DNA from 3 places in the Dehalobacter sp. MCB1 genome. Region 1 is predicted to be linked to each of the others. Evidence: riboswitches for the same ligand, from Rfam matches in the RefSeq annotation. Region 1 holds a riboswitch; each other region holds the start of a gene.

Region 1 (4,281 bases):
TTGGCCCTGCCTTTAATATTCCGATGGTAGAGTCTTCTTGTACTTACTGCGGGCAATGTGTCCAGGTATGCCCTACAGCGGCGCTTACGGAAATTAATCATACCGATAAAGTATGGGAAGCTTTAAATGATCCGGATAAATATGTGATTGTCCAAACTGCTCCTGCTATCCGCGTAGCCATCGGAGAAATATTTGATATGGAACCGGGAACAATTGCAACCGGGCAGCTTGTAACCGCGTTAAAACGTATTGGATTTAACGCAGTTTTCGATACGGATTTTGGAGCGGATCTGACAATTATGGAAGAAGCCTCAGAACTGATCTACCGTCTGCAGAACAATAAAACACTCCCGATGCTTACGAGCTGCTGTCCAGCTTGGGTCAAATTTATTGAGCATCAGTTTCCTGAATTGTTGGAAGTGCCTTCCACCTGCAAGTCGCCGCATATTATGTTCGGTACAATCGTAAAAACTTACTATGCCGAGAAGAATGGCATTGACCCGGACAATATCGTAATGGTCTCCGTCATGCCCTGTATTGCCAAGAAAGCTGAGGCCAAGCGTCCGGAACTGACCAAGGATGAGCATAATAACGTCGATATTGTCGTTACGACTCGGGAACTTGGCCTGATGATCAAAGAAGCCGGTCTCGATTTTATCAATCTGCCTTCGAGTGAATACGACAAACCATTGGGTGAGACCACAGGCGCCTCAGTGATCTTCGGAACCAGCGGCGGGGTTATCGAAGCTGCACTCAGGACAGCTTATGCGTGGCTGACCGGTGAAGAATTACAGAAAGTTGAGTTGGAGCAGCTCCGAGGAGACACAGGATTGCGAAAGGCCACAGTGCAAATTGGCGATAAGACGCTACGGATAGGCATCGCCAGCGGGCTCGGAAACGCCCGGACCCTACTCGAAGAAATCAGGGACGGCAAGGATCAATATGAAGCCATTGAAATTATGGCTTGTCCCGGAGGTTGTGTTGCTGGAGGCGGGCAGCCTTACCATCACGGCAATTTTGAAATTGTTCGAAAGCGTCAGGAAGCCATCTATCAAGAAGACAAAAATAAAAAGATCAGAAAATCTCATGAGAATTCAGAAATCCAGAAACTATATCAGGAATATCTGGGCCAGCCTTTCAACGACATGGCCCATAGACTGCTTCATACTCACTTTGAAGAACGGGAAAGAATTTAATAGTATCGCAGCAAAATATACGCCGAGGCGATCACAATGGATAGAAGCATGAATGGAAACCCGATCAGGAAATACTTTTTGTAACTGATTGGATAGCCGTTTTTTTCGGCAATCCCCGAAACAATGACGTTGGCCGAGGCGCCGACAATTGTACCGTTTCCGCCCAGGCAGGCGCCCAGAGCCAAAGACCACCAGAGCGGCTGGAGCTGTTCCGGGGTCAGCCCACCGAGGACCCCGATTTTTTGAATCAACGGAATCATGGTGGCCACGAACGGAATATTATCGACGAAAGCCGAAAAAATAGCGGAAAGCCAGACGATCAGCATCGCCATGACGACCGGCACACCGCCGGTAAGCCCCAGGCTCCATTCAGCAATCTTGTCCAGGACGCCGACTTCGACCAATCCTCCGACTAAAACGAATAATCCAGTAAAGAAGAAGATCGTTGGCCATTCAATCGCTAGAAATACCTCTTCCGGTTCCTCGCGGCTCAGTACCATGAGCAGCATGCCTCCGGCCAGCGCAATCGTAGCGGTCTCAACATGGATGACGGCGTGCAGCATAAAACCGACAATGGTCAGAGCAAGCACGGCCAGGCTTCTTTTGAGCTGGGCCCAGTCTTTAATATAGTCGTATTCATTTTGCGACAGCAGCAGGGCGATGGATTCCTGATCGGTCTTTAGCTTTTTGCGATAAAGAAAATAAAAGCCCAACAGGGTAACAGCCAAGATTACAATTGTCACAGGTGTCAGGTTCACCATGAAATCCATAAAAGTAAGCTCTGCCGGTCCGGCAATCATAATATTCGGCGGATCACCGATCAGGGTCGCGGTTCCCCCGATGTTACTGGCCAGAATCTGGGTAATCAGAAAAGGCATCGGGTTTAATTTCAAGGTTTCAGCAATCACAATGGAGACCGGAACAATCAGCAAAACAGTCGTCACGTTATCCAGAAAAGCCGATAAAATGGCAGTCAGTATAGCCAAAGAGATCAACAGTCTGATTGGATTGCCTTTGACTTTCTTGGCGACCCAAATAGCCAGAAAACCGAAGACACCGGAACGTCTGGTCAGATCGACAATGATCATCATGCCGATAAGTAAACCCAGCGTATTCCAGTCAATGTGTTCGACAGCAGTTTTCTGCGGGAATACACCTAAAAGAATCAGGAGACAGGCACCGAGGGCCGCGGTGACAGCCCGCGGGATTTTCTCCGTTACGATCAGTGCATAAGTAGCTACAAAAATAACAAGGGTCAGAATCAAGGTCATGAATCGTACACCTCCATCATTAGTGTGGTCAATTTTTATTGGCCTAACCGGTTATAGTACACAAAATAGTTGAAATAAAAAAGAGCAGATCCGTAAAAGGAACTGCTCTCCCCTGAGAAGTTCAAAATCCTTGTAGTCTGGCAATCCTGTCAGAATATCCTGGAAACGCATTACATGCATTTCGAATCCCCTAATTTAGACCCATGACTTTAGCGTCCTTCACTTTCGTAAAGTTTGCTCCAACACATTAAAAACCATATTGTATTTTTAAGTGAAATCTGAAAATCCTGTCAACCCGATTGTGTCCAGAAAAGTATAGCATCTCTGTTCACACTTTGTAAAGATACCACGGACACGATCGGAGATACGCCTTGGATACCACGAAGCTAAAAATGAAGCTGGGTTGGCAATGCCGGTATCATCTTATACTTTTTGATAAAAAAACGAGGAAACGGATTTAAGACCGTGCTGGCTTTTGCCAAATAAATGCTCTGTACAGCCTGTGAAAAGGATCCCTTCCGTCTTCAGGGAGTCCGCAAATTTTTTATACAGCACATCCTTTGCTTCATCGGTAAAATAGATCACGACATTGCGACAAGCAATCAGATCAAAGCCCCGGTCAAACCTATCGGTAAGCAGGTTCTGCGTCTTGAAAGTCAGATTCCTGGTGAGCGTGCTTTTAATCTGAAATTTCATATCAGATTTGTTGAAATACTTATCAAGAAGATAGGGGGGAGTGCTGGCAAAATCACGTTCGTCATAAATACCTGACTGGGCCTGCTTTAAGACGTTGACGTCAATATCTGTTCCAAGAATACTGAAGTTTGTTCCCGGAAAATATTCCGCCATAATGATCGCCATGGTGCAGGCTTCCTGGCCTGCTGAACAGCCCGCGCTCCATATTTTTAAGGAAGATCTGGTCTTCAACAAATCGGGGATAATTTTTTCCCGAAAGACATCCCACTGCTTGACATCACGGAAAAACTGTGTGACGTTGATGGTCAGGTGTTTAAAAAAAGCATCGTAAAGGTCAGGTTTAAGATTGAGGTCCTTCAGGAAGTCCGTATAATTTTCCTGGTAGCCCCTTGTGTTCATGAAGTTTAGGATCCGTCTCTTCATCTGGTTTTCTTTATAATAGTTCAAGTCAAGACCGCTGACATTTTGGAAAGCTTTAACGAATCTAGGATAATCCGTAATCATGCCCGTGCCGTTCATCATTCTTTATTGCTCCTTCCGCTAGTACAACGTTTTAATAACTATTCAAAATATTGTAAAGGCCAATTCAATTTTAATATCAGGTGAATAAATCGATAATAAGTCCTTTAATTTCATGGATTTTTTCCAGGATTTTTAACGGTTCAGATTGGGAAGAGAGTACCTGTTCACCCAATTCTTCCAGTGTCTTGTTGATTTTCGTTACCCGGGCCATGACTTTCGGCTGGCCTCGGTAATCCCAAAAAGTTTCCTCTTGCATATTTCTGCTTTTTCCAAAGGTTGATTGAAGAAAACTTTTGACCAGGGTTTTAAATTCCATCAGATTTTCCAAAGATCTGTTCTCGGAGAGCTTTTGTCCCTGCTTTTCAAGACGTTTCAGAAAAAGTTGCATCTCCTGGCTTTGAAGTTGACGGGAATGTGATAGAATATTGCTGAAGCTGCTTTCCTTTTTTTCTGAAGATTGATGAAGATCAATCCCAAAATTATTTTTTGGGGTGGAATTATTAATTTTTAGTGACATGTTACTCCCTCCGTGAAAGGATAAAAAATATGAAATCACGCCGGACTTTTCTAAAAATTGTAGCCGGACTGGCGGCATT
Region 2 (4,281 bases), on a different contig from region 1:
GATGAAAGGCTGGAAGCAATCATAAGATCAATACGAGAAATCAAACATGTGGAAATAATACGGATAGGCACAAGAACACCAGTTGTCATGCCTCAGAGAATTACCGATACGCTCTGCGAAATGCTGAAAAAATATCATCCAATTTGGCTGAATACTCACTTTAACCACCCCAAGGAACTGACAGTTGAGGCTCGCATGGCATGTGAGAAATTGGCGGATGCCGGAATTCCTCTGGGCAACCAGTCTGTACTTTTAAAAGGCATTAATGATTGCCCCTATATAATGCGTGATTTGGTTCAAAAACTGGTAAGCTCCAGAATCAGACCATATTACCTTTATCAGTGCGACCTTTCAGAAGGAATAGAGCATTTCAGAACTCCGGTTTCTGTAGGGATTGAAATCATAGAAATGCTGCGTGGACATACCTCGGGTCTAGCTATTCCACAGTTTGTTGTGGATGCGCCTGGAGGCGGGGGGAAGATCCCGGTCAATCCACAATACTTGATTTCATATTCCCCTGAAAAGATCATTCTTAGAAATTATGAAGGTGTAATTTGCACGTATAGCGAGCCTCGGGATAAAACGCACCAGTGCCGAAAATGCGGCACGTGCAGTAAATTCAAGAATAAAGAATACCGGGGATTAGAAAAGTTATATAGAGATGAACAAGTGTGCTTGATTCCAAGTAGAAACGTAAGACTCAATAAGAGGGAGGACTTCCATGAATATAGATCAAGACGAATGTAAAAATTTATATACTAACTTTTCGGGTGTGGACATGTACGTGGATTATCGCAATAAAAGGCTTAAAATATTGAGTCATTCTCTTTTGTCAGAGTTAATAATCAAAGAGATAATTGATTATTCCAAAAAAGAAAATCTGGGTAAGATTATTGCGAATTGTTATAAACAAGATCTTAGTATCTTTAAGGAATGTGGGTTTGTAGCAGAGGGGGGTATCGACGGTTTTTTTCAGGGAGAGGATGCAACTTGTATATCCCTTTTTCTTGATACAAAGCGCAAAAATTCACTCTATGAGGAGAAAGAAAACAGAATTATCGATTATTGTGTTAAGAATACCAATAAATTTGAGCTGACTAAGAATAAAAACTATACGATAAGGCAGGCCGTGCCGGACGATATTCCCCAGATGGTTCAGCTTTTTCAAACGGTATTTGAAACCTATCCAACTCCTATTTTTAGCAGAGAGTATCTTCAAGAAGTCATGCGGGATGATGTCTTGTTTATGGTGGCGGAAGAGGAAGGGAAAATTATTAGTATTGCTTCGGTGGTTCTAGACAAAGAGAACATGAATGCTGAAATAACTGATTGCGCCACTTATCCAAAGTATAGAGGCAGAAATATATTAAGCGAATTGATATTCCAACTGGAAACACACTTGAAACGTAATGGCTTTGCTACAGCATATAGCCTTTCAAGAGCTAACAATCTTGGGATCAACAGGTCTTTAAGCAAGCTGGGGTATATGTATCGGGGTAGACTAATCAACAACTGCCATATTTGCGGGGGTTTTGAAGATATGAATATTTGGGTAAAAACTTTAAAATAGTAAAATACTATTTTGTAAGTCAAGGGGAAGAAGATTTTTGAGAGATAGCCTGATTTGCTAAAGGATTATATTAAAAAACAAATACTTAAGGTAAATACCTGGACAATTCAGCATAAAGTGGATATATTCAGGGTATTCAAAAGAATAATTTTTTGTTATAATATAAAAACTTAAGCAAAAATAACAATATATAGTTGTACAGGTTGGTGCAAACTTCGTGAAAGTGAAGGACGCTAAAGCTATGGGTCTAAGGCTGCTTGTAAGTTGCTATGATTGCCAGGCTGCAAGTAATATGAACTTCTTGGGGGGGAGTAGTTCCGTTTTGGAGTACTCTCTTTTTTATATCTTTAATTTTCACTTGGGAGGATAGTACATATGAAACAAATGGGCATCAGACAAGCATTCAGAGCAAATTTTCTGGGTCACGCTCCGGACTGGTACAAAAGAACAATTCTTGCTTTTCTGGTGTTGAACCCTATTTTGATGGTTACCGCCGGTATGTACGTTACCGGGTGGGTGTTGATTGTCGAATTTATTTTTACCCTGGCAATGGCGTTAAAATGTTATCCGCTTCCTGCCGGTGGGCTTCTGGCGATCGAAGCCGTTGTGCTCGGACTTACTAACCCTCATATGGTCTATCACGAGGTTGAAATGAACCTGCCGGTTATTCTTCTTCTGATGTTCATGGTTGCCGGGATCTATTTTATGAAAGAAGGTCTTGTGTACCTGTTTTCCAAGCTCCTTACTAAAGTACACTCTAAAGTCGCGCTTTCATTCCTGTTCGCTGTACTGGGTGCGGTTCTTTCTGCGTTTTTGGACGCGCTGACCGTAACGGCAGTGATTATCGCCGTGGCCTATGGTTTCTATAGCATCTTCCACAAGTTTGCTTCCAGCGAAAAAGTATACGAAACGTATGACATTAATCACGACCATAGTGTTGATGACAAACTTCATGAAGACCTGGACGAGTTTCGTGGTTTTCTGCGTAATCTTATGATGCATGGTGCTGTGGGCACTGCGCTGGGCGGAGCAATAACACTGGTTGGTGAACCGCAGAACCTGTTGATTGGCTCCATTATGCAATGGGACTTCGTAGATTTCTTTATACAATGTGCCCCTGTGTCTATCTCGGTATTGATCGTTGGTCTTCTGACCACCATTATCCTTGAAGTTACTAAGTTCTGGGGGTACGGCTACCAGCTTCCGGAATCTGTGAGAAAGGTTATGGAAGATGATGTAAAAGCCAAAGATGCTGCCAGGAATATGCGCGGACGTGTGCGCCTGATTGTAATGGCTTTGTGCGGCGTTCTGCTGATCTTCTCCCTGGCACTACACCTGGCGGAAGTAGGTATTATTGGTCTGATGATTATTATCCTGCTTACTGCTTTCAACGGGGTTACTGAAGAAAAGCGCATCGGTCATGCGTTTGAAGAAGCATTGCCGTTTACTGCGCTGCTGGTTGTATTTTTTGCTGTCGTTGCGGTTATTCATGACCAGCATTTGTTTACGCCGATTATTCAATGGGTGCTGAACATGGAAGGGCAGAACCAGCTTGTGGCTTTCTTTGCGGCCAACGGTGTCCTTTCGGCAATCAGTGACAATGTTTTTGTGGCTACGGTATATATGACTGAAACACAGCAAGCGTTTGAAGCCGGGGCCATTGCGGTGGAGCAGTACAACAAGCTGGCAGTTGCCATCAACATGGGTACAAATATCCCTTCCGTTGCCACACCAAACGGTCAGGCGGCGTTTCTGTTCCTCTTGACTTCTGCTCTAGCACCGCTGATTCGCCTGTCTTACGCTGAGATGGTAAAACTGGCTCTGCCATACGCCGTCGTTATGACTGCAACAGGTTTACTGGCAACAATGTACCTGTTATAACACTTGAGAATATCAGATTACAAGGGTTTAAGCATTACTGATCTTTTAGTATCTCGACTTTCGGTGACCTTATATACGATGAGAAAGATTGTCCGTTGTTAATACTGAGGTTGTCACACTTTTAAGCCTGGCCACATATCCTACGAGTGAAGTTAGCCCCAAGGAGTGTGGATATCATGACTGATCCAGTAACCGATATCATCAACGGACGCACGCCGCATGTCATCGCGGCTGAAATTAATATGATCAAATACCAGACTGAGAGGATCTACCTTGCCGCCGCTGTCGAGATTGGCAGGCGGCTGACGGAAGCCAAGGCCCTGCTTAAGCATGGAGAATGGGGCAAGTGGCTGGAGGAGTCGGTCGATTTCTCCCAGAGCAGAGCCAATAAACTGATGCGTATCTTCACAGAGTACGGAGCAGGACAGCTTACCTCCTCAAATTCGGATTCGAATCCGAATTTAAACTACAGTCAGGCGGTGCTTCTTTTAGGTATCCCAAAGGAGGAACGAGCGCAATTCATCGTCGATCTGGATATCGAAGGCATGACCAATCAGGAACTCAGGCAAGCGGTCAAGGAACGGACACAAGCCAGGCAAGAAAAAGACCAAGCCTTACAGGAAAAAGACCTGGCCCTGCAGGAGAACACGGATCTCCAGAAAACAGTGGAAGACCAAAGCGGTATCATCACCGGGCTGACTGCGGAACTCGCCAATCTAAAGGTCCAATTGGAGAACGTCAAAACGTCCAAAGAAGAACTCGCTAAAACGGCCAGGCAGCTGAATGATGCGCTGGAATCCCTCCAAAAAAGCTCAGCCGCCAAGGGCTAC
Region 3 (4,281 bases), on a different contig from region 1:
TCTATGACCCTTATCTGATCTTTAAGGAACTGACCAATATCATCAACGATGATTTCGACTTCTATAAATATTTCCTTCAATCCACGTCTGACAGCAGGTTACTGGAGAAAATAAAACATATACTGAAAAATAGGATTATCGAACTTGTGGGACCCGAAATAAATAATAAAAAAATGCTGCCATATGCAATTGAGTTCGCAGTATCCGGTATCCTATCCATATATAGAGAATGGTTCAATTCTGATCGGACGTATTCACTGGAAGAAGTGTCTGCTTTTGCAGGTTCATTGACTTTTAATGGATTATATGCGATTTTTAGATAAAGAAGCGGCATAATTAAACAATGGCGAAAAGTCTTCCAAGCGGCTTTTCGCCATTGTTTTTACATCCATGCGCGGATATCTTCTATAAAATAATTGAACGGAGGCAGTTACCTTGGGACGGTCTCCTTCGTTCTGTTTTCATAGCAAAGCGGTGGAACTAAACTGAATAGTAAAGCAATATTCATCTTTTTAGCGTAATCCTCATCATCTTCTTGTACGGGAAGCTTTATACCGCAGTATATTCAGAATAAAATGATGTAGATAAGGATGTCGTTCTGATCGGAACGACATCCTTTTTTGTCGTTTTTGCGATTTCCCTATAACTTTTCTATAACTAAACTATAACTTTTCTATAATATTTCCAGTATTCTTAAAGTGATAATAGGATAATTATAACCATCAACCTTATAGCAAATAGGTTCATATCTGGTTAGCTATGGCGTAGATGCAACATGGAACGCTGCACGATGGTAACAAAAAGCCATTGTTTCAGCATGGATTTAACGTCCTGTTTATGCAAGTAGTAGCTGTTTTTGCTATACTGGTGCTTCGTGAATACATTTTCAAAGCCACAAAATACTGGCGAGAACATAGGTACAAGCGGCACTTCTAAGAACAACCAAAGGTATAAATAGCTTGGATAACGAAAGAAAAAAGCAGTTGGACAAGCTCTATAGGCTTAGTCCGAAAGAAAGATATATTTTATTGCTTTTCTGCTGGCAGAGATTTTCTCTTAAACGAATTGCCAAAACAATAAGCCTGCCAGTGTTTATAACAAAAAAACGTCTTTATGCTGCGTTGAATAAGGCTGTGAATTCTTTGGAGGTGTGAGTATCGCAGCCGCTTGAACATAAATCAAAAATGAATAATCTTATGTTAAGGGCAAACCCGCCGAAAGGCGGGGACGCAAAGCCAAAGGGTCTACGACGCTTAAAAGCGTTATGATAGCCTGGTTGCCAAGTGTTGCATGCGGAAGCCTGCCCTTTTTTGGGCAGGCTTTTGTGCTGATGATCCATTTGCAACTTTTGATGGATGTTTTTTGTAATGGCTATTTAGGCCCCCGACTTTCGCCATTTGCTATGAGCGAAAGGGGTATCGGACATGTATTGTAACCAATCCCATAGGAGACTGAAATAAAGACGAAGGATTTCGTACATATTCATGTTTCCTTATAATTTCATACAAAAGTAAAAACCTGGTGATTTGCACTGTGCAAATTGCTGGGTTTTTTCTTTCGACTTTTTTCTTCCTATTTCGACCAGTTTCTACCAATCTTTTGGTTATACGGATTTACACAGTAGATACTGACCGTCCCCGTTGCCGCTCTCCTCCGCTCTCCATTTTTCGATTTCTAAAATTCGAAAAAATGGAGGACTATATCATGTCTGAGCAAAAAGAATACACCATTATTGTAAAAGGTAAACGAGTCCCAGTGACTCGAAAAGTATATAAAGCGTACTACAAGGAATACGAATATGCCCGGAATATCACCAGAAAGGCAAAGAAGCATGAGCTTTCCTTGGAAAAATTAAAGGAAGATGGCGTAAACCCCGCTTATATGTGTACTTCGCCATCTCCGGAGGACATGGTCATCCAAAAGGAAACCCAGGCTAAGCTACACAAAGCGTTATCTTCTTTGCCGAAGGACGAGCAGAAGCTCATTTATGAGTTCTTTTATAAGAAAAAGAGTGAGCGGGAGCTTGCGGCAGAAACCGGAATACCGCAGAAAACCATCAATGACCGGAAGCACCGTATCTTTGGCAAACTAAAAGAACTTATGGAAAAGTAAAAAAAATCCGCTCAATCCCCTCATTTCTTCCTTATAGAAGTGAGGGGATCTTTTTTCTTCCCCTCAAGGGTTCTTTGAAAATTGAATATCCGATGACCTGAATACGTTAGCTGACGGACCCAAAAAGGGAAAGCGACCCCGGAGGATGCGCCAAGACCACCTGTAAAAGGACAGATGAAACACGAAGCCACAATTTTTTGTTCATTCATTCCTGTTTCTTTTATCAAAGACGGCCAAATAAGGTGCAAAGCGGTACCCATCCGTCCGGAAAACAGCCGATGGCAAGCTGTTTCGCAATGATCCCGTCAGCCTATAATGATACTTCTGCCCAGTCACAGCCCCCCTTGACCGGGGGATCACGCAATGAGGGCAGCCGGCAGAGATCCTGGCGGGGGTGAGATTCCCATGATGCGGCTTAGCCGGCCGCAGTTCAGGCCGTCGCCCAAGGCTCGGGAAGTAGTGTCAAATAGAGCCATAAGCAGAAAAAACAAAGACTTAATGTCAGAAGCCATGAGGGTCGCCCAAAAGCAGGTGCGTCATGCGCCTAACTTCATTACAGGGCGGCCCTTATGTTTGTGCCATTAAAACATCTACAAACATAAGGAGGATTTACTTATGATGAACGCAGTAAAGGATACCGGAAAGAGCAAAGTAGTCACCATATCCGTCAGCGGACATCCAGTAACGATCAGCTTTGCTGATGAGTACAATCCGCATATTGCGAATATCGTAAAAAATGCGCTGATTGACTCCTATATTCGGAAAAACATCCCGCATTCTCTGGAGACGATGGCTTAATGGCGCGCTCCATAAAAAGCGGCCACAGTAATGAATACTGCGACCGCTTTTTGCTTTGCCCCGCTTGATTAAGTGTCTTTGCGCAGAATATCCAAATAGGCGCTGTAAGCAAAGATTCGCGTCCGGCTGGCTTTGTCTGTTTGTATCAAAATGCCCTTTTCCATGAGAACGGTCACGGCTCTTGAAACAGCGTTATAGGACAAACCGAGCGCTTCCGCGGTCTTCTTGATTTCGATGATCGGACTTGTTTCGAGATAGCGGAAGACCTTCAAGACGGTCTGCGTTGTTCTGTCCGGCGCACCGATCTGAGCAATACTCTTATCGTGCAGTTCTACCAGCCGGTCAATCGTCGTCACCGCATCCAACGCGGACTCGTGTATCGCCTGTAAAAAGAACTTGATCCATTGCTCATAATTGCCCTTATTGCGCACCTCGGTCATGCGGTCGTAATATTCGATCCTGTTCTTTTTGAGAAAATACGAGATGTAGAGTGCCGGTGTGGTCAAAACCCCTTTCTCCATCAAAAACAAGGTGATCAGCAGCCTGCCCACTCTGCCGTTGCCATCCAAGAACGGATGGATCGTTTCAAACTGATAATGGATCAGCCCCGCACGAATCAGAGTGTCGAGGTCGTCGTCAGCATTGAGATATTTCTCCAAGTCCGACATGGCGTCCTGCATATCATCGGGCGAGGGCGGGATATACCTGGCGTTGCTTAATGTACTCCCTATGCCGCCAATCCAATTCTGCGATGTACGAAATTCGCCAGGACTTTTTTCCTGCCCCCTTACGCCCTGCATTAAAACCGCATGCGTCTCCTTCAGGAGTCGATTGCACAGCGGCAGCTCCTTCAGCCTTTTGATCGCAAACTCGGTCGCCTTGATATAATTGATGACATCCGCGACATTGCGATTGACGTTTTCATCGAGCATTGGGTTCAGGACATCATCAAGCGTTGCCTGTGTGCCCTCTATCTGTGAGGACAACAATGCTTCCTTCCGAACATACATAGTGACGAACAAATCCACATTGGGAATTCTCATGGCGATGCCGGCTAACAGAGTGATTTGATTATTGGCCTTTACGAGCAGTTCAACCGCCTCATTATCCAGCGTGATCGTTGGGACGGGTGGCAAGGCCGCAGGCACAAAGGATTTATATGCCATATCCCCGGACAAATTGTTTTTAAGAGTTCCGGATCTTTTCTCCATCTTAGCTCACTCCTTTAAGTGAAATAACTGTACATATTATAACTCTTTTATTTCCTCTAATCAAGAGTTGGTGAAATATATCCGTTTATATTATGCTCATTATTTCATCAAATTATAATAACGAGAAATATGGAGGGAGAAAAATTCGCCTTTATTTCAT

The links. A riboswitch is a leader RNA that binds a small molecule or an ion and turns the genes downstream of it on or off. The one in region 1 is predicted to bind cyclic di-GMP.
Region 2: another riboswitch for cyclic di-GMP. It lies ahead of nhaB (sodium/proton antiporter NhaB); the one in region 1 lies ahead of A7K50_RS02575 (ArsB/NhaD family transporter).
Region 3: another riboswitch for cyclic di-GMP. It lies ahead of A7K50_RS13570 (sigma-70 family RNA polymerase sigma factor); the one in region 1 lies ahead of A7K50_RS02575 (ArsB/NhaD family transporter).

Annotation. Positions count from the first base shown of each region.
Region 1 is NZ_LXPC01000004.1:75,784-80,064, reverse strand. It holds gene A7K50_RS02580 (NADH-dependent [FeFe] hydrogenase, group A6) at 1-1,196, shown strand, start outside; gene A7K50_RS02575 (ArsB/NhaD family transporter) at 1,193-2,467, opposite strand; cyclic di-GMP riboswitch class I at 2,596-2,716, opposite strand; gene A7K50_RS02565 (protein-glutamate O-methyltransferase CheR) at 2,891-3,685, opposite strand; gene A7K50_RS02560 (YaaR family protein) at 3,762-4,202, opposite strand; gene A7K50_RS02555 (M20/M25/M40 family metallo-hydrolase) at 4,232-4,281, shown strand, end outside.
Region 2 is NZ_LXPC01000001.1:158,247-162,527, forward strand. It holds gene ablA (lysine 2,3-aminomutase) at 1-747, shown strand, start outside; gene ablB (putative beta-lysine N-acetyltransferase) at 722-1,570, shown strand; cyclic di-GMP riboswitch class I at 1,768-1,859, shown strand; gene nhaB (sodium/proton antiporter NhaB) at 1,946-3,451, shown strand; gene A7K50_RS00760 (DUF3102 domain-containing protein) at 3,628-4,281, shown strand, end outside.
Region 3 is NZ_LXPC01000018.1:94,543-98,823, forward strand. It holds gene A7K50_RS13560 (TetR/AcrR family transcriptional regulator) at 1-323, shown strand, start outside; cyclic di-GMP riboswitch class I at 1,195-1,284, shown strand; gene A7K50_RS13570 (sigma-70 family RNA polymerase sigma factor) at 1,705-2,112, shown strand; gene A7K50_RS13580 (hypothetical protein) at 2,728-2,910, shown strand; gene A7K50_RS13585 (Fic family protein) at 2,979-4,121, opposite strand.